One region of the Streptomyces sp. NPDC005141 genome, then DNA from elsewhere that is predicted to be linked to it. Evidence: riboswitches for the same ligand, from Rfam matches in the RefSeq annotation. Region 1 holds a riboswitch; the other holds the start of a gene.
What was found. A riboswitch is a leader RNA that binds a small molecule or an ion and turns the genes downstream of it on or off. The one in region 1 is predicted to bind glycine.
Positions count from the first base shown of each region.

Region 2: linked by a shared signal. The riboswitch ahead of gcvP (aminomethyl-transferring glycine dehydrogenase) and the one ahead of gcvT (glycine cleavage system aminomethyltransferase GcvT) in region 1 are both predicted to bind glycine.

Region 1 is NZ_JBSFYW010000008.1:171,633-181,870, reverse strand. Features, by position in the region: gene ACWD68_RS09275 (N(5)-(carboxyethyl)ornithine synthase) at 1-528, opposite strand, end outside; gene ACWD68_RS09270 (glycoside hydrolase family 25 protein) at 748-1,305, opposite strand; gene ACWD68_RS09265 (L-serine ammonia-lyase) at 1,502-2,869, opposite strand; gene glyA (serine hydroxymethyltransferase) at 3,032-4,294, opposite strand; gene gcvH (glycine cleavage system protein GcvH) at 4,306-4,683, opposite strand; gene gcvT (glycine cleavage system aminomethyltransferase GcvT) at 4,840-5,958, opposite strand; glycine riboswitch at 5,993-6,105, opposite strand; glycine riboswitch at 6,106-6,202, opposite strand; gene ACWD68_RS09245 (AAA family ATPase) at 6,378-7,046, shown strand; gene ACWD68_RS09240 (enhanced serine sensitivity protein SseB) at 7,110-7,886, shown strand; gene ACWD68_RS09235 (enhanced serine sensitivity protein SseB C-terminal domain-containing protein) at 8,115-8,903, shown strand; gene ACWD68_RS09230 (ABC transporter permease) at 9,533-10,238, shown strand, end outside.
Region 2 is NZ_JBSFYW010000068.1:6,691-16,928, forward strand. Features, by position in the region: gene ftsR (transcriptional regulator FtsR) at 1-745, shown strand, start outside; gene ACWD68_RS35115 (bifunctional nuclease family protein) at 832-1,305, shown strand; gene ACWD68_RS35120 (MerR family transcriptional regulator) at 1,524-2,198, shown strand; gene ACWD68_RS35125 (DNA polymerase IV) at 2,273-3,775, shown strand; gene ACWD68_RS35130 (PRC-barrel domain-containing protein) at 3,697-4,068, opposite strand; glycine riboswitch at 4,184-4,279, shown strand; gene gcvP (aminomethyl-transferring glycine dehydrogenase) at 4,457-7,342, shown strand; gene ACWD68_RS35140 (DUF5999 family protein) at 7,476-7,682, opposite strand; gene ACWD68_RS35145 (hypothetical protein) at 8,083-8,667, opposite strand; gene ACWD68_RS35150 (glutamate--cysteine ligase) at 9,202-10,238, shown strand, end outside.

The DNA of each region.
Region 1 (10,238 bases):
CGTGGCGCCGAAGCTGATGACCACCGCGCGCAGGCGGCGTCCGTAGCTGCCGGTCAGCCCGCCGAGCTGGAGGGCGTGCAGCACCGAGCAGTAGCCCGCGAGCTCATTGTTCTTGTGGAACACATGGACGCTGAAGGCGCCCGTGGAGGTCCAGTGGTTCATGGCTTCCCAGGCGATCAGGGTCAGCCGCCGGTCGATGCCGATCTGCGTCATCTTCTCGTCCTGCACGCAGTGCGGCCACCCCCACAGCACCTGTCCCTCGCGCAGTTCGGCGATGTCGTCGTGCATGGGTTTGGGCAGCAGCATGATGTCGCACTCGGCGATGAGCTGTTCGCGGGTGCGCAGGCCGGCCACGAGTGGTCGCAGCGCGGCGTCGGCGACGCCGAACCGTTCGCCGTAGCCGTGTTCGAGGAAGATCTTCTCGCGCAGGTCCGGGGCTATCCGGTCGAGGTGGCGAGGGTGCAGGGGCAGACGGAACTCGTTCTCCTTGCGGGAGGAGGCGAGAACTCCGAGACTCATCAGACTCATGTGGGGCGGCTCATTTCCGACCGGACGCTCTGTGCTCCGGCCTTGCCGTTCCCCGAGGGCGACGCCGAAATGGATGACGGCGTGCGAAGTGCGCTCGGTACCGCCACCGTACTCCGGTCCCGGCCGCGGATCGCTCACCGTTCGTCCGAGCGCGACGGATCCGCGGGTCCCCGGGACCGGGGCGCGGGGCGCTCCCGTGGCCTCCGGCGCCGGTGGTCTCTAGGCGCCGCCGGCCCACGCGCGCAGCTCGGCCTTGCTCGCGAAGTCCGCGACGTCCTTGTCCACCGGCTCGTCGGTGTACTGGTGGAAGCGCCACTTCGCCTTGATGCGAGGTTCGCCGGCGGTGACGTAGTCGGCGATCCAGAGGCCGTCGCCGGCGTACGAGGTGGTGTCGACGTTCAGCCAGAAGTTCCGGTTGGCGTAGAGCAGCACGCGGTGGTCCGGGCGGAGGTCCTTCACCTTGCGGATGAAGCGGTCCTTCTCCGCGTTGCTCGCGTGGGTTCCGTCGCCCGTGGTCTCCCAGTCGACGACGAGCAGGTCGCCCGCCTTCTCGGGGGCCTTGCTCACGAAGTACGCGGCCTGGGCGGTGATGTCGCCCGGCCACAGGAAGTGGTAGAAGCCCACCACACAGTCCGCGTCACGGGCTGTCCTCGCCTGAGCGGTGAGCTTCGGATTGACGTACGAGCGGCCTTCCGTCGCCTTGACGAAGACGAAGGAGAGGCCGGAGGTGCCGTACGCGGACGACTGGTAGGCGCTGACGTCGATGCCTCGCAGCATGGATGGAGCCTCCGTGCGTGGGGGGACGGGCCGTGTGGGGTGACGGCCGGTGTTCGTGGGGGAACAACTACCTTTCAACTGCCCCCACTTCGCCCGCCCCACCCTCGTACGGGTGTCCGGCGCGCGCCCCGCTCCTCCCGGGGCCGGGCCGCCGGCAGACGGCCGGCGCCCTGTGGGCCGGGTCAGGGCCTGTTCGTCAGCACTCGATGATGTTGACCGCCAGCCCGCCCCGGGCCGTCTCCTTGTACTTCACGCTCATGTCGGCGCCGGTCTCCTTCATGGTCTTGATGACCTTGTCGAGGGAGACCATGTGGGAGCCGTCGCCGCGCATGGACATCCTGGCCGCCGTGACGGCCTTCACCGCGGCCATGCCGTTGCGCTCGATGCAGGGGATCTGGACCAGTCCGCCGACCGGGTCGCAGGTCAGGCCGAGGTTGTGCTCCATGCCGATCTCGGCGGCGTTCTCGACCTGCTCGGGGCTGCCCCCGAGCACCTCGGCCAGCGCGCCCGCCGCCATGGAGCAGGCCGAGCCGACCTCGCCCTGGCAGCCGACCTCGGCGCCCGAGATGGAGGCGTTCTCCTTGAAGAGCATGCCGATGGCTCCGGCCGCGAGCAGGAACCGTACGACGCCCTCCTCGTCGGCGCCCGGCACGAAGTTGATGTAGTAGTGCAGCACCGCCGGGATGATGCCCGCCGCGCCGTTGGTGGGGGCGGTGACCACGCGTCCGCCCGCCGCGTTCTCCTCGTTGACCGCCATCGCGTAGAGGGTGATCCACTCCATCGCGTGGGCCAGCGGGTCGCCCTCGGCGCGCAGCTGGCGGGCCGAGTGGGCGGCGCGGCGGCGGACCCTGAGGCCGCCCGGCAGGATGCCCTCGCGGGCCATGCCGCGCGAGACGCACGCCTGCATCACGCGCCAGATGCCGAGGAGCCCTTCGCGGATCTCCTCCTCGGTGCGCCAGGCCCGTTCGTTCTCCAGCATCAGGGAGGAGATCGACAGGCCGGTCTCCTTCGTCAGCCGCAGCAGCTCGTCGCCCGTGCGGAACGGGTACTTCAGGATCGTGTCGTCGAGCTTGATGCGGTCCTCGCCGACCGCGTCCTCGTCGACGACGAAGCCGCCGCCCACCGAGTAGTACGTCTTCTCCAGGACGAGTTCACCCGAGGCGTCGTACGCGAAGATCGTCATGCCGTTGGCGTGGTACGGCAGGGCCTTGCGGCGGTGCAGGACCAGGTCGTCGTCGAAGGAGAAGTCGATCTCGTGCTCGCCGAGGAGGTTGAGGCGCCCGGAGGCCTTGATCCGCTCGACCCGCTCGTCGGCGCCCTCCACGTCCACCGTCCGGGGTGAGGCGCCCTCCAGGCCGAGCAGCACCGCCTTGGGGGTGCCGTGGCCGTGGCCGGTCGCGCCCAGGGAGCCGTACAGCTCGGCGCGTATCGCCGTGACCGGGGCCAGCAGGTCTTCGTTGCGCAGCCGCCGGGCGAACATGCGCGCCGCGCGCATCGGGCCCACGGTGTGGGAGCTGGACGGGCCGATGCCGATCGAGAACAGGTCGAAGACCGAGATGGCCACGGGAACTCCTTGCTGGTTTCGCCGGACGCCGTTGTCCGACGGAGGTGGTGCTGGACTGCATGGAACGGGGCACCGCGCTCTGCTTCCAGTGTGCGCGGTGCCCCGGACGTCCGTACGAAAAGTACCGCACGGACGAAAAGGTACGACAAAAAGCGTACGAAACTACTTCAGGCCGGGGTACAACGGGTGCTTATCGGCCAGAGCGGACACGCGGACCTTCAGGCCCTCCGCGTCGTAGGACGGCTTCAGTGCCTCGGCGATGATGTCCGCGACCTCGGTGAAGTCCTCGGCCGTGAAGCCGCGGGTGGCGAGGGCGGGCGTGCCGATGCGCAGGCCGGAGGTGACCATCGGCGGGCGGGGGTCGTTCGGGATGGCGTTGCGGTTGACGGTGATGCCGACCTCGTGGAGGCGGTCCTCGGCCTGCTGCCCGTCCAGCTCGGAGTTGCGCAGGTCGACCAGGACCAGGTGCACGTCCGTGCCCCCGGACAGGACGTCCACGCCCACGGCCTTCACGTCGTCCTGGACCAGGCGCTCGGCCAGGATGCGCGCGCCGTCCAGCGTGCGCTGCTGGCGCTCCTTGAAGTCGTCGGTGGCGGCGACCTTGAAGGAGACGGCCTTGGCGGCGATCACGTGCTCCAGCGGACCGCCCTGCTGACCGGGGAAGACCGCCGAGTTGATCTTCTTGGCCAGCTCGGCCGTCGAGAGGATCACGCCACCGCGGGGACCGCCGAGGGTCTTGTGGGTGGTCGTCGTGACGACGTGGGCGTGCGGCACCGGGTTCGGGTGCAGCCCCGCGGCCACCAGGCCGGCGAAGTGCGCCATGTCGACCATGAGGTACGCGCCCACCTCGTCGGCGATGCGGCGGAACTCGGCGAAGTCCAGCTGCCGCGGGTACGCGGACCAGCCGGCCACGATCAGCTTCGGCCGGGACTCCTTGGCGAGGCGCTCGACCTCGGCCATGTCGACCGTGCCGGTCTCGTCGCTCACGTGGTACGCGACCACGTTGTAGAGCTTGCCGGAGAAGTTGATCTTCATGCCGTGGGTGAGGTGCCCGCCGTGCGCGAGGTTCAGACCCATGATCGTGTCGCCCGGCTTGAGCAGCGCGAACATCGCGGCCGCGTTGGCCTGGGCACCGGAGTGCGGCTGCACGTTGGCGTGCTCGGCGCCGAACAGCGCCTTGACGCGGTCGATGGCGATCTGCTCGACCACGTCGACGTGCTCGCAGCCGCCGTAGTAACGGCGGCCCGGGTAGCCCTCGGCGTACTTGTTGGTCAGGACCGAGCCCTGGGCCTCCATGACCGCGACCGGAGCGAAGTTCTCCGAGGCGATCATCTCCAGGGTGGACTGCTGACGGTGCAGCTCGGCGTCGACGGCGGCGGCGACGTCCGGGTCCAGCTCGTGAAGGGGGGTGTTCAGAAGCGACATGCGGTGACTCCTCAGCCGGCGGTGAAGGCGGCGTACTCGTCGGCGGACATCAGGTCCTCGGGCTCGTCCGTGACGCGGACCTTGAACAGCCAGCCACCCTCGAAGGGGGCGGAGTTCACCAGCGACGGGTCGTCCACCACGTCCTGGTTGGCCTCGACGACCTCGCCGGCCACGGGGGAGTACAGGTCGCTGACGGACTTGGTCGACTCCAGCTCGCCGCAGGAGTCGCCCGCGGCCACGGTGTCACCGACCGCCGGAAGCTGGGCGTAGACGACATCGCCGAGCGCGTTGGCCGCGAACTCGGTGATGCCGACCGTCGCGACGCCGTCCTCGGCGACGGACAGCCACTCGTGCTCCTTGCTGTAGCGCAGCTGCTGGGGGTTGCTCATGGCCTGAATTCTCCTGTACGCGGGGGAGTGCTGATGAAGGGAAGCGTGTGACCCGGGCGGATGTGCCCAGGGTCACTTCTGACGCGCGACGGGGTCGACGGTCACGGCCGGCGCCCGACGGGCATTCGTGTCATGTCCGGTCCTCGCGGACCAGTGTCACTTCTGACGCTTGTAGAACGGCAGCGCCACGACCTCGTACGGTTCGTGGCTGCCCCGGATGTCCACGCCGACACCGGCGGTGCCCGGCGCTGCGTGCGCGGCGTCGACGTACGCCATCGCGATGGGCTTGCCCAGCGTGGGGGAGGGGGCGCCGGAGGTGATCTCGCCGATCACCCGGCCGTCGGTGACGACCGAGTACCCGGCGCGCGGCACGCGACGCCCCTCGGCGATCAGGCCGACGAGGACCCGCGGCGGGTTCTGCTCGGCGCGGGAGGCGGCCTCCTCGAGCGCGGCGCGCCCCACGAAGTCGCCCTCCTTCTCGAACTTCACGACCCGTCCGAGGCCGGCGTCGAAGGGGGTCAGCGCGGTGGTCAGCTCGTGCCCGTACAGCGGCATGCCCGCCTCCAGACGCAGCGTGTCGCGGCACGACAGACCGCAGGGGACCAGTCCGGCCGGGGTGCCCGCGTCGGTCAGCGCCTGCCACACCTTCTCGGCGTCGGCGGGGGCCACGAACAGCTCGAAGCCGTCCTCGCCGGTGTAGCCGGTACGGGCGATCAGGGCCGGAACGCCGGCCACCGTGCCCGGCAGGCCCGCGTAGTACTTCAGACCGTCGAGGTCCGCGTCGGTGACCGCCTTGAGGATGCCGGGGGACTCGGGTCCCTGCACGGCGATCAGGGCGTAGGCGTCACGGTCGTCGCGCACGACCGCGTCGAAACCGGCGGCGCGCTCGGTCAGGGCGTCCAGGACCACCTGGGCGTTGGAGGCGTTGGCGACGACCATGTATTCGTGCTCGGCCAGGCGGTAGACGATCAGGTCGTCCAGGATGCCGCCGTCCTCCCGGCAGATCATGGTGTAGCGGGCGCGGCCGACGCCGACGGTGGCGATGTTGCCGACCAGCGCGTGGTTCAGGAGAGCCGCCGCCTGCGGGCCGGTGACGGTGATCTCGCCCATGTGGGAGAGATCGAAGAGACCGGCCTTCGTACGGACGGCGAGGTGCTCGTCGCGCTCGGAGGCGTAGCGCAGGGGCATGTCCCAGCCTGCGAAGTCGGTCATCGTCGCGCCCAGCGAGCGATGCAGGGCATCGAGCGCGGTGTGACGGGGTGCGTTGCTGCTCATCGGTCTGGCTCCCAAGGCATGACGGCGAGGTCGTTCCTCCCCATCTGTCATCGGAACCTGAGAGGTTCATCAGTACCCCACGAAATGGTGGTCCTGACTTGCACCTTGGGTGGAGCCACTGGTCAGCGGCCCGCTTTTCAGATGTGCCTCGCCCGCGCGGTAACGGGGCCTGAGAGATTCAAGGGAGGGACTTGCTCCTTCGGCGCCCGGGTACACGTACCCAGGACTCTCCCGCGCGGATTCAAGCGGCCGGTATGCAGTTGGCGCGGCCATCATTGCACGCGCTGTCCGATCCCGGCAGTCCGCCATCTGTAACCGGCCTGTGGCAGTCCGCGTACCGAAACAGGAAGCGCCGGGCATTACCTTCTCTTTACACTCGAGGGGGATGGGACTCCACATCCATGGGGAGGACGGTCACGGTGAACAGGACCAGGGCGTACGCGGCGACCTCGGGTCTCGCGCTGCCGGAGCAGCCCGGCGCGACGGCCCGGGAGGCGTGCGGCCCGCTTCCGGCGGTCGTCGTCCGCGACCTACGCGACCGGGCGGGCCACAGCCCGCACGGTCTCCGCTTCGGGGCGGGCGACCTCGTGGTGGTCACCGGACTGCCCGGCAGCGGCAAGTCGACGCTGATGCGGCGGGCCGTGAAGGGCGCGCGCGTCGACTCGCAGGACACCCGCGACCGCTGGGACGGCCGGATGGCCCACCTGCTGCCCTACGCGGTCTACCGCCCGCTCGTCCGCCTCTCGCACTACGCCGGCCTGCGCCGCGCGCTGCGCGGCGGCGGCGGAGTCGTCGTGCACGACTGCGGCACGCAGGCCTGGGTGCGCCGCTGGCTCGCCCGCGAGGCCCGGCGCCGGGGCGGCGCACTGCACCTGCTGCTGCTCGACGTCACGCCGGACACCGCGCTGGACGGCCAGCGCGAGCGGGGCCGGGGCGTCTCGCGCTACGCCTTCGCGCGCCATCGCGGCGCGATCACCCGGCTGCTGCTCTCGATCGAGAAGGGCGGCCTGCCCGAGGGCTGCGGTTCGGCGGTGCTCATCGACCGGGACGCGGCGGACGTGCTGCGAAGGATCGACTTCGGCCACTGACCGGTCGCGGTGGCCCATTAACCTTTCCAGCCGGAACAGTGGTTCGAAGCAGGCGGTAGACAGATGGACTTCCCGGCACAGGCGCACCCCCACCCGCACGGCGGTTGGCCCGGCAACGAGCTGGAGGAGGTGCTGTCCGCCTCCCTCGGCGTACCCGCGGGGCCTTCCGCGGGCGCTCGCATCGTCGAGGTGCTCGGCCGCAGCTTCGTCTGGGTGCCCCTGCCCAACGGCGGTGGCCCGCAGAGCGGCCCGCTCGATCTGCCCACGATGGAGCTGGGGGGCCAGGTGTACGTCCCCGTCTTCAGCTCCGAGGAGCAGTTCCGCCAGGTCACCGGCGGACAGATGTCGTACACGATCGCGCCCGCCGTGGAGTTCGCCCGCGGACTTCCGCCGCAGGTCGGCATCGCGGTCAACCCGGACGGCGTGGTCGGTGTACCGCTGCCGCCGATGGCCGTCGCCGAGCTGTGCCGGGCCGGGCGGACCCCGCTCGACGGGCCGGCCAGCGGTGGCCGGGTGCGGCTCTTCGAACCCGACTGGCAGGAGGACCCGGTGGACTTCCTCGCCGCGGCCTCGGCCGAGTTCGCCGGGACCGGCGTCGTCCTGAGCGCCCGCCGCTGTCTGGCCAGCATCGAGGGCGACGATCCGGTCATGTTCATCGGCGTCGAACTCTCGCTGTGGGAGGGCGAGGTCCGCACGCTTCCCCTCGACGCCCTCGGCCGTGCCCTCGGTCGCGTCCCGATGAACATTCCGGTGAACCTGGTTCTCCTCGACGTGACGCAGGACCCGGTCGGCGACTGGATGCGAGCTCAGGTGCGCCCCTTCTACCAGCACGGTCACTGAACGACGCCGGTCCCGAGGGCGCACGGGGGACCGCGCGCCCTGCCGTCGACGGTCCGCGGCTTCTCCCGCGCGGTGCGTCTCGGCTCTCGGCTGCTTCCCCCGGCGGAGCGCGATCGCCGCATAAGCTGGTTTCATGGCCCGGTCGAGGTGTTGACGCACGTTCGTAACCGGTGCCTCAGGCGTAATGGATGAGTTCGTCGTGAATTGTTCGCGAAGGGGCGGTTGAGGGTGAGCGCGTCGGGCACGGCCGCGGCCGGGCAGGTCGAGCACATGCTGCGCCAGGTGACGCCCGGGCGTTACGACGCCTACGAGGCGCTCCTTCGCGCGCTCGCGACGCCGTCGTCCGGCCAGGTATGGATGCTGCTGTGGCACGGCCAGGCCGGCTCCCCGGACGCTCAGTACGGGAACATGCAGGTGGACGGCTTCGGGTACGCGCCCTGTGTCACCTCCGCCCAGGAACTCTCCGCCAGCGGCTGGAACCGCTCGTACGAGGTGGTGGACGGGCTGGACGTCGCCCGCACCCTGTACCCCGACCACTTCGGCCTCTGGCTCAATCCGCACGCCCCCGGCGGCGGCCTCGGCATCCCGTGGCTGGATCTGCGCCGGATCGCCACGGGCCTGGAGCGGCAGCCCGCCGGCCCGCTCCGGCTCTCCGAACCCGGCATCGAGATCCCGCAGTTCTACGCCCTGCTCACCCAGAACGCGCATCTCACCCCGGCCGTACGCTCGTTGCGGCGTGCCTGGGTCCAGCCGACGCTCGGGGCGCCGTATCTCGCCATCGGCCTTGACGTGTACGACACTTCGCCGCCCGCCGTCGACTCGGTGCGGGCGATGATGCAGCAGTCCATCGGCGCCGTTCCGGACGGGCTGCCGGTCTCCACCGTCGCGATGTCGGACGAGTTCGACCCGGTCGCGATGTGGCTGCGCGCCAATGCCCGGCCGTTCTACGACCGTGAGGCGCACGCGGCTCCCGTCCGCGGGTACGGCGGCCCGTCGCCGCACGGTGCCGCGTACTGACCGGACCGCGTCGGAGGCGGACCTCTCGACGCGATCGGCCTGACGCCGGAACAAGAACGCCGCCCCTCGTCGACATGAGCGGGGCGGCGCCTCGCTGTCACCGTGACACGGCGGACGGCGGGACTTCCTCCGTGACGCCGCGGACGTTCCGGCGTGCGCGGCTCCGGCAGCACCCATGGTCAGGGGCACGGCGCAGGTGCCGCCCAAGAGCGTCCGAGCGGCAGGCCGAGGCCACTTCGACATGGCGTGCCCATTTCAATCTCCCGGTGACTTGCGACTCCCTGCGGCCTCGTGGGTCCTCGGGCGGTGAATGTGGCCGATCCTGATCCATGGACGGCTGGAAGAGGCCTTGTGGTGATTTGGTGCAAACGTGGGCGATATCGCCCAACTCTGCACCGGAATGTCCCGGTTGTGGCAGTTCGATCCTTGATATCCGCCGTCCGGATAACGGAACCTCCCTGATGGCATCACGTTTGCGCATCCATTCACCGTCAAGTCTGGCAACAGATCGCCAATGCATTGAAGACTTCCGGCTCCAGGGGTTTAACCCCTGCGTACTACGGACTGATCACGCCGCTACAGCGGCAAGTGTGGGCCGGCTACCGCCGGTTGAGAGGGGTCCCTGCCAGATGACGGCACCATTGCACGAGCCGACGGCTGAAGTCGCGCCGAGCGCGGCTGAGGAGGCGGCGCTCGCCGGCTCCGCCGAGGCGAAGGCGGTACAAGGACGTTCCCTCGGCCGCATCGCCTGGGAGCGCCTGAAGCGGGACAAGCTGGCCCTGACGGGCGGCGTCGTGGTGCTCGTGCTGATCCTGGTCGCGATCTTCGCGCCGCTGATCACGAGCCTGGTCGGGCAGGACCCCGAGACCCACCACGAGAACCTGATCGACCCGCTCTTCTCGACCCCCACCGGGTCCTACGGCGGAATCAGCGGTGACCACCTGCTCGGTGTCGAGCCGGTCAGCGGTCGCGACATCTTCGCCCGGATCGTCTACGGCGCCCAGGTCTCGCTCCTGGTCGGCTTCCTGTCGGCCCTGGTCGCCGTGGTGCTCGGCACCGTCCTCGGCGTGCTCGCCGGCTACTTCGGCGGCTGGCTGGACGCGCTCATCAGCCGCGTGATGGACGGCCTGCTGGCCTTCCCGCAGCTGCTCTTCATCATCGCGCTGGTCTCGGTCATGCCGAACGAGATGCTGGGCCTGACGGGTACGGGCGTCCGCCTCTTCGTCATGATCCTGGTGATCGGCTTCTTCGGCTGGCCCTACGTCGGACGCGTGGTGCGGGGTCAGACCCTCTCCATGCGTGAGCGCGAGTACGTCGAGGCCGCGCGCAGTCTCG
Region 2 (10,238 bases), on a different contig from region 1:
ACCGAGCGGCGGTGCCGGCAGCGGTACCGCCGCGGCGGACAGTGGGCTGATGAGCATCGGCGCGGTGCTGAACGTGCTGCGCGACGAGTTCCCCGAAGTCACCATCTCCAAGATCAGGTTCCTGGAGTCGGAGGGACTCGTCGAGCCGCGGCGGACCCCTTCCGGGTACCGCAAGTTCAGCACGAACGACGTCGAGCGACTGGGCCACGTCCTGAGGATGCAGCGTGACCACTACCTGCCGCTGAAGGTGATCCGCGAGCACCTGGACGCCCTGGAGCGCGGTGAGCAGGTGCGTCTGCCGTCCGTGGGACGCCAGCGCGACTCGGGCGAGGGAGAACGCCTCGGAGAGCTCTACGGCGAGCCCGAGGGGCCCACGGCGGCCCGGGTGGGCCGTGAGGAGCTGCTGGCCGCCGCGGAGATCGGCGAGCAGGAGCTCCAGGAGTGGGAGTCGTACGGGCTGATCGGCCCGTTGCCCGACGGTGTCTACGACGCCGAGGCGGTGACCGTCGCAGCGCTCGTCGTCGAGCTGGGACGGTTCGGGATCGAGCCGCGCCATCTGCGGGCGATGAAGGCGGCGGCGGAGCGCGACGCGGGGCTCGTGGACCAGGTGGTCGCGCCCCTGCGGCGGCACCGCAATCCGCAGACCCGGGCGCACGCGGAGGCCCGTACGAAGGAGCTCGCGGGCCTCACGGTGAAGCTGCACGCGGCGCTCGTGCAGACCGCGCTGGGTGTGCGACTGCGCTGATCCGGGGCACCGGTGCAGGCTGTGGATCGTCCACCCGTTCTGTGCCCGACTACCCAAACGTCCCGGGCACGGCCTAGGGTTGCTGTGTGAACGAGCTCGATGTCGTAGGTGTCCGGGTCGAAATGCCCTCCAACCAACCGATCGTGCTTCTGCGTGAAGTGGGAGGCGACCGCTACCTCCCCATCTGGATCGGACCGGGGGAGGCGACGGCGATCGCTTTCGCTCAGCAGGGCATGGCCCCCGCGCGACCGCTGACCCACGACCTGTTCAAGGACGTGCTGGAGGCCGTCGGCCAGGAGCTCACCGAAGTACGGATCACGGACCTGCGCGAGGGCGTCTTCTACGCCGAGCTCGTGTTCGCCAGCGGGGTCGAGGTGAGTGCCCGTCCGTCCGATGCCATAGCGCTTGCCCTGCGCACCGGGACGCCGATCTACGGCAGTGACGGAGTGCTCGACGACGCGGGCATCGCGATCCCGGACGAGCAGGAGGACGAGGTGGAGAAGTTCCGCGAGTTCCTCGACCAGATCTCGCCCGAGGACTTCGGCACCAACAGCCAGTGACACCGGGGAGCGGAGGGAAGCGCCCGGTGGCATTTGCCCGCGGCGAGTGTGGTGTGCCGCGGCCCGTGCCGGGAGCATTCGGCTAGCCTTTCCCCGCGGTAGGGCACGGGAAACCACTCTTAGGGTGATTATCACTCGGCGTGCCGAGTGTGGCGATCGTTGACGCGGCCCTGGTGACTGCCTACCGTCGAGAAGGCAGGTCAAGGACGGAGGTCGGCGTGAGAAGCAGCGGCGACGGTACGGCTGGGGGTGCCCCCGGACACGGTCTGGGGGAGAGCGGCCCGTACCCTCCCCCAAGCTCTCGGCTCGGCTCGAGCAGGGGGCATCCCCATCATGGCGGCGCGGCCGATCACGTTCCGCGGCGGCCGGCGGCGGTACCCGGTGAGGGAGAGGCTGTTCCCGAGGAGGTCGGTTACCGGGGACCCACGGCGTGTGCCGCCGCGGGCATCACCTACCGGCAGCTGGACTACTGGGCGCGGACCGGGCTGGTCGAGCCCAGTGTGCGTCCCGCCTACGGGTCGGGGACGCAGCGTCTCTACAGCTTCCGGGACGTGGTGGTCCTGAAGATCGTCAAGCGGTTCCTCGACACCGGGGTGTCGCTGCAGAACATCCGCACCACGGTCCAGCACCTGAGGGAGCGCGGATTCCAGGACCTGGAGCGCATGACGCTGATGAGCGACGGCGCGACGGTCTACGAGTGCACCTCGCCCGACGAGGTCCACGCGTTGCTGCAGGGCGGTCAGGGGGTCTTCGGTATCGCCGTGGGCGTGGTGTGGCGGGACGTCGAGGGCGCCCTGTCGCAGCTGCACGGAGAGCGCGTGGACACCGGTGAGACGCTTCTCGGGCACAACCCCGCCGACGAGCTGGCGCGGAGACGCAACCGCGCGGTGTGACGCGTGGGACCTTCGATGACGTGATGCCCCGGCGTGCGGGGGCATTGTCAGTGGCGTAGGGCAGCATCGGACATGTGAGAACCGCGCCCACGATCCTGCATCTCGACATGGACGCCTTCTTCGCCTCGGCGGAGCAGGCGTCCAAGCCGAGCCTGCGCGGGAAGGCCGTCGTCGTGGGCGGGCTCGGGCCGCGTGGGGTCGTCGCCACCGCCTCGTACGAGGCGCGCGTCTTCGGGGTGAACTCGGCGATGCCCATGGCCCAGGCGCGCCGGCGCGCTCCGAACGCCGCCTATCTCGTGCCGCGCTTCGGGCTCTACCGGGAGGTCAGCGAGCAGGTGATGGGGCTGCTGCGGACCCTGTCGCCGCTGGTGGAGCCGCTGAGCCTGGACGAGGCGTTCGTGGATCTGGAGGCGGGCGGGACGGCCTGGGACGACGCCTCCGCGCGGCTGACCGGTGCCAAGCTGCGCTCGGACATCCGGGCGGTCACGGGGCTCACGGGGTCGGTGGGGCTCGCAGCCTCCAAGATGCTGGCGAAGATCGCCTCGGAGCAGGCCAAGCCCGACGGGCTCGTGCTGATCGAGCCGGGCACCGAGCGCGCGCTGCTCGGGCCGATGCCGGTGCGGACGCTGCCGGGTGTGGGGCCGGCTACCGGCGACCATCTGCGGCGGGCCGGCATCACCACCGTCGAGGAAATCGCCGAGGCGGGCGAGGACGAACTCGTACGTCTGCTGGGGAAGGCGCACGGGCACGCGCTGTTCGCGATGGCGCTGGCGCACGACGACCGGCCCGTGGTGGCCGAGCGGGAGACCAAGTCGGTGTCGGTCGAGGACACGTACGACGTGGACATCCACGACCGGGTCCGGGTGGGGCTGGAGGTGGCGCGGCTCGCGGACCGGTGTGTGCGGCGGCTGCGCGGGGCCGGACTGTCGGGGCGGACCATCGTGCTGAAGGTGCGCAGGTACGACTTCTCGACGCTGACCCGGTCCGAGACGCTGCGGGGGCCCACGGACGACGCCGGGGTGGTGCGGGAGGCCGCCGCGCGGTTGCTGGAGGGCGTGGACACGACCGGAGGCGTACGCCTGCTGGGGGTCGGCGTCTCCGGGCTCGCCGACTACACGCAGGAGGACCTGTTCGCGCAGGCCCAGGCCTCTGCCGAGCCGACGGCCGAAGAGCATCCGGCGGACGAGCCGGCGGAGGGTGCCGCCGCGGAGGAGGAACCGCCCGCCGAGCGGCGGTGGCCCTCGGGGCACGACGTGCGGCACGCCGAGTACGGGCACGGATGGGTGCAGGGAAGCGGGCTGGGGCGGGTCACGGTGCGGTTCGAGACGCCCTACTCCGAGCCCGGGCGGGTGAAGACGTTCCGGACGGAGGATCCGCGGCTGGAACCGGCGGATCCGCTGCCGCTGGTGGAGCGAAGACCCGAGACGGCCGATGGGCTGCCGGCGGGTTCCGGGCCATGGGCGTCGGAACCCGGGACGCAGGATCAGGACCCGGGGTCTCAGGCGTCCTCCGTGCCCGCGAGTCGGCCGAAGTCCCGGTCCGGCGGCGGGGGAGGGGCCGCCACGTCGAGACCGTAGTGGTGGTAGAGCTGGAGTTCCTGTTCGGGGGAGAGGTGACGTCCGACACCGAAGTCGGGGGCGTCCTTGATCAGGGCTCGTTCGAAGGGAATGCGCAGGGTCCCCTCGACGACTTCGCTGGGCTCCAGCGGAACGAAGGCGTCTCTGCTGAACAGGCCGGTGCGTATGGCCGCCCACTCCGGAACACCGGTCGCGTCGTCGAGATAGACCTCGTCGATCGTGCCGATCTTGGTGCCATTGCGGTCGAACGCCTTGCGGCCGATCAGGTTGCGCGGATCGATGTCGGTCTGCACGGGCCCTCCACGTGGTCGCAAACTCATCCGTAAGCACTACGAAAGAGCACATTCAGGAAGGTGGCCACTCGAAGGCTGGTGTCTTGTCCTCGCTGGTAGGCTGGCAGACGGCTGCTGATCCCGTGCGGGAGAGTCCTCCAGACTTCACCGGAGGCGCCGAAGGAGCAAATCCTCCCCGGAATCTCTCAGGCTCACGTACCGCACGGACGAGGTCACTCTGGAAAGCAGGGCGGGTGCCGATGGCCTCCGCCCTCACCGACGGTGAAAACCGGGACGTCCCTGGACGGTCCGGTGAAACTCTCAGGTTGAGATGACAGAGGGGGAGGCCGTCGGGGTACCCGTGCAGGGGTGCCCCTCGAAGGTCGCGTCAGACCAGGAGGCCTCCGCAATGACCGCCCATCGCATTCCGCTCTCCGAGCTCGAACAGGGAATCCCCTTCGAGCAGCGCCACATCGGGCCCGACTCCGAAGCACGGGCCAAGATGCTCGCGCACGTCGGATACGGCTCGCTCGACGAGCTGACGGCCGCCGCGGTGCCGGACGTGATCAAGAACGCCGAGGCCCTGAAGCTGCCGGCCGCGCGCACCGAGGCCGAGGTACTGGCCGAGCTCCGCTCCCTCGCGGACCGCAACCAGGTGCTCGGTTCGATGATCGGCCTCGGTTACTACGGCACGTTCACGCCGCCGGTGATCCTGCGCAACGTCATGGAGAACCCGGCCTGGTACACCGCGTACACGCCGTACCAGCCGGAGATCTCGCAGGGCCGTCTCGAGGCGCTGCTGAACTTCCAGACCGTCGTCGCCGAGCTGACCGGACTGCCGACGTCCGGTGCCTCGCTGCTCGACGAGGGCACCGCCGCCGCCGAGGCGATGGCGTTGTCCCGCCGCATGGGCAAGAACAAGAAGGGCCTCTTCCTGGTCGACGCGGACGCGCTGCCGCAGACCATCGCCGTCATCGAGACCCGCGCCGAGCCGACCGGTGTCGAGGTCGTCGTCGCCGACCTCGGCGAAGGCATTCCGGCCGACCTGGCCGGGCGCGAGATCAACGGCGTGCTGGTCCAGTACCCGGGCGCCTCCGGTGCCGTACGCGACATCAAGCCGATCATCGACCAGGCGCACGAGCTGGGCGCGGTCGTCACCGTCGCCGCCGATCTGCTCGCCCTGACCCTGCTGACCTCGCCCGGCGAGCTCGACGCGGACATCGCGGTCGGTACGACGCAGCGCTTCGGTGTGCCGATGGGCTTCGGCGGACCGCACGCCGGTTACATGGCGGTGCGCGAGAAGTTCGCGCGCAGTCTCCCCGGCCGGCTGGTCGGTGTTTCCGTGGACGCCGACGGGCACAAGGCGTACCGCCTCGCCCTGCAGACGCGTGAGCAGCACATCCGCCGTGAGAAGGCGACCAGCAACATCTGTACTGCTCAGGTCCTGCTCGCCGTGATGGCAGGAATGTACGCCGTCTACCACGGTCCCGACGGCCTGCGCACCATCGCGCGGCGTACCCACCGCTACGCCACTGTCCTCGCCGCGGGTCTCACCGCCGGCGGTGCCGAGGTCGTGCACGGCGCGTACTTCGACACGCTCACCGTGCGGGTCCCGGGCCGGGCCGCCGACATCGTGGCCGCTGCCCGCGACCACGGCGTCAACCTCCACCCCGCCGACGCCGACCATGTGTCGATCTCGTGCGACGAGACGACCACGCGCGCTCAGCTGGCCGCCGTATGGACCGCCTTCGGCGTCGACGGCGACATCGAGGCGCTGGACGCGAGCGCGGAGGACACCCTGCCGGCCGCGCTGCTGCGCACCGACGAGTACCTCACGCACCCCGTCTTCCACGAGCACCGCTCCGAGACCGCGATGCTGCGCTACCTGCGCAGGCTCTCCGACCGCGACTACGCGCTCGACCGCGGCATGATCCCGCTGGGCTCCTGCACGATGAAGCTCAACGCGACCACCGAGATGGAGCCGGTCACCTGGCCCGAGTTCGGTCAGCTGCACCCCTTCGTGCCCGCCGAGCAGGCGCGGGGTTACCTGACGCTCATCCACGAGCTCGAGGACCAGCTCGCCGAGGTCACCGGCTACGACACGGTGTCGCTCCAGCCCAACGCCGGTTCGCAGGGTGAGCTGGCCGGTCTGCTGGCCGTCCGCGGCTACCACCGCGCCAACGGCGACGACCAGCGCACCGTCTGCCTCATCCCGTCCTCCGCGCACGGCACCAACGCCGCCAGCGCCGTGATGGCCGGCATGAAGGTCGTCGTCGTGAAGACCGCGGACGACGGTGAGATCGACGTCGAGGACCTGCGCGCCAAGATCGAGCAGTACCGCGACGAACTGTCGGTCCTGATGATCACGTACCCCTCGACGCACGGAGTGTTCGAGGAGCACGTCGCCGACATCTGCGCCCAGGTGCACGAGGCCGGCGGCCAGGTCTACGTCGACGGCGCCAACCTCAACGCCCTGGTGGGCCTCGCCAAGCCGGGCCACTTCGGCGGCGACGTCTCGCACCTGAACCTGCACAAGACCTTCTGCATCCCGCACGGCGGCGGCGGTCCGGGCGTCGGCCCGGTCGGTGTGCGCGCGCACCTGGCGCCGTACCTGCCGAACCACCCGCTCCAGCCCGAGGCCGGTCCCGAGACCGGTGTCGGCCCGATCTCGGCCGCTCCCTGGGGCTCCGCGGGCATCCTGCCCATCTCCTGGTCGTACGTCCGGCTGATGGGTGGCGAGGGCCTCAAGCGCGCCACGCAGGTTGCCGTGCTCTCCGCGAACTACATCGCCAAGCGCCTGGAGCCGCACTACCCGGTGCTGTACACCGGCCCCGGTGGCCTGGTCGCGCACGAGTGCATCATCGACCTGCGCCCGCTCACCAAGGCGACCGGCGTGAGCGTCGACGACATCGCCAAGCGCCTGATCGACTACGGCTTCCACGCGCCGACGATGTCGTTCCCGGTGGCCGGCACGCTGATGATCGAGCCGACCGAGTCCGAGGACCTGGGCGAGATCGACCGGTTCTGCGACGCGATGATCGCGATCCGCGCGGAGATCGAGAAGGTCGGTTCCGGCGAGTGGGCCGTGGACGACAACCCGCTGCGCGGGGCACCGCACACCGCCGCCGCGCTCGGCGGCGACTGGGAGCACCCGTACAGCCGCGAGGAGGCCGTCTTCCCGGCCGGTGTCTCGCCCGCCGACAAGTACTGGCCGCCGGTGCGCCGCATCGACCAGGCGTACGGCGACCGCAACCTCGTCTGCTCCTGCCCGCCACTGGACGCGTACGAGGACTGATCACCGCTCGGAACGTGAACGGCTACGGGGAGTGATCACCCTCGGACATGCGTCGGGGCCGGTTCGGAGAGTACGTCTCCGGGCCGGCCCCTCGTGTGTCTGGGCGGCTTGTCAGGCCGCCCGGTCGTGCGGCTCAGGCGGCCGTCATCACCGGTGCGCCGCCCAGGGGGCGGTGCGGGGCGATGATCTGGCCGTCCGGCAGGAGCTCACCGGTGTCCTCGAAGAGCAGAACGCCGTTGCACAGCAGGCTCCATCCCTGCTCCGGGTGGTGCGCCACAAGGCGGGCGGACTCCCGGTCGGCTGATTCGGCTGAGGGACACGGCGGCTGGTGCTGGCACATGGATGGGATCTTTCGCTGGGTCGAGTCGTGAGTGATGGCTGTGGTGTCTGTCGTGCGGCTTGAAGTGCTCATGGCCGCCCCCCGTTGGTGTGTGGTCTGGAACCCAGTGTTGCCCCACGGGCGTGAATCCGCAGGGATTTGCGGGCACCGCTTCTCACAGGTTCATGACGCGTCACCCATGCGGAGGGTTCACCTCAACTGCACTGCCCTTTTGGGTGGTTCGAGGTGGCCGAATAGGGCTAGTCAGGTCGGCCCCTGAGCGCGTTTCCCCTCGTACGAGCGCTATGGAGCCCTAACGAGCGAGCGCCTGTCGCTGTCGGCGAGTGACTGTCCTGTCCCGGTCGGTGACAGCGACGTGCCCCGCGGCCGGGTGACGGCGGCGGGGCACGGATGTCGAGGCTCAGGCGGGTGAGCTGAGCAGGGGTCCGGGGGTGACCCGGTGGGTGAGGACCGGCAGCAGTTCGGCGACGCGGTGCGGACGGTGTGCGGCGATGCCGGGTGGGGCGGGTGCGAGCGGGACCAGGAGGTCGGTGGCGGCCGGATGACCGGTGGCGCCGTCCGCCGTGCAGTCGCCGTGCAGCCAGAGGGTGAGCATGTACAGCTCGGGCACGGACAACAGGCGAGCCTGGTAGGGCTGTTGCATGCTCTCGGCCTGCCGCACGGCGTGTTCCGTCGCGGCGATGTAGGGGCCCTCGAAGAAGCGTGAGAACGCCCAGCCGTCCGGAGTCAGCATGGTGTCGGCCGCGGCCACCGCGCGCTCCCCGCAGCGAATCAGGAAGCGCCACCCGGCGAGCCGGGTGGTGGAGGCGCCCTCGGGAGTGATGCGGTCCAGGACGTGGACGGGCAGCGGGAGTTCGGGGGTGGCGGGTCCCTGTGCCAGGCGCAGGGACGGGGTACGGGCTTCGCGGACAGCGGTGGGGGAACCGAGTGCCGTGAGAACGGTGCGCAGGGCGGGCGCGGGAGCCGGGGGTACGTGCAGCGGCATGGTGGGTCGCCTCTCATTCGACAGGCACAGTGGCGCGAGGGCGGGGGCGGACGGCGCTGTCAGCTCTCGGGTCAGAGGGGCGAGGGGTCTGGATCTGCCGACAGGTTGTCGCCTGCCGCCGTCACCGAGACGACAGGACCTAGGACCGCGAGCGCCAACTCTCTGCCTCGGTAGCGGAGTTTATACGACGCGTGTTCAGACGGTGTTTCGTCTAGTCGTCCCGAATATGAAGAACAAGGCGCTATTCGGTCGATGAAATGAGGGGTTCATCCCGATTCTGTGCGCTCGAACCGCGGTGACCTCGGAATGCTTCGCCGGAGCGGTCGGCCGATTCTCGTCGGCGTTTTTCACGAGATCATGTCGGGCGGTAAACTTGCGTTTTGCTTTATGCCTGGTGAATGTGCCCGGGGGTCGGAGTCCAGCGTAGCGGTCGAAGAGCGCGCACGGGACGTTATGGATCGCGTTGCCTGGGCATCATCCTCCGGGACGCCAGGGCCGGAGCGTCGGCCTGCCCATCCGAGGAGGGACACTTCGATGGGGGAGAAGGTCGTGGCAGGGACGTTCGGCCTGTCCGATCGGCAGAGCTATCGCGACAAGCTCCGGCAGTGTCTGACGGGGCTGGAGCGACTGCTGGAGGAGAAGCGGTTCGATCGGCCGAAGAACCTGATGGGTCTGGAGATCGAATTGAATCTCGCGGGCCCCGACGGCATGCCCAGGATGATGAATGCGCAAGTACTCGAAAGGATTGCGAGCCGCGATTTCCAAACAGAACTCGCCATGTTCAACCTGGAAGTCAACATAGCCCCACACCGTCTGGGTGGCCGGGTATTCGACCGGCTCGCCGAGGAGATCCGCACTTCGCTCGCATATGCCCACCGGAAAGCGAGCGAGGTCGACGCCGGAATCGTGATGATCGGCATCCTTCCGACGCTCGGCCGGGACGATCTGGTGTCGTCGAACCTTTCGGACGTCGACCGGTACACCCTGCTCAACGACCAGATCGTGGCCGCGCGGGGGGAGGATTTCGAGCTCGACATCGACGGCATCGAGCGCCTGGTCTGCAGGTCGGGATCCATCGCGCCCGAGGCCGCCTGCACCTCGGTGCAGTTGCATCTCCAGGTGACACCGGGCCGTTTCGCGGATGTGTGGAACGCGGCGCAGGCGGTCGCCGCCCCGCAGGTCGCGGTCGGGGCCAACTCGCCGTTCCTGTTCGGGCGTGAGCTGTGGCGGGAGTCGAGGCCCCCGCTCTTCCAGCAGTCCACCGACACCCGGCCGCCGGAGCTGCAGGCGCAGGGGGTCAGACCGCGCACCTGGTTCGGTGAGCGGTGGGTCACCTCGGCCTACGACCTCTTCGAGGAGAATCTGCGGTTCTTCCCGCCGCTGCTGCCCATCTGCGACGAGGAGGATCCGCTCGGTGTCCTCGATGCCGGGGGTGTACCCAAGCTCGCCGAGCTGGTGCTGCACAACGGCACGGTGTACCGCTGGAACCGGCCCGTGTACGGCATCGCCGACGGCGTCCCGCATCTGCGCGTCGAGAACCGGGTGCTGCCCGCCGGCCCGACCGTCACCGA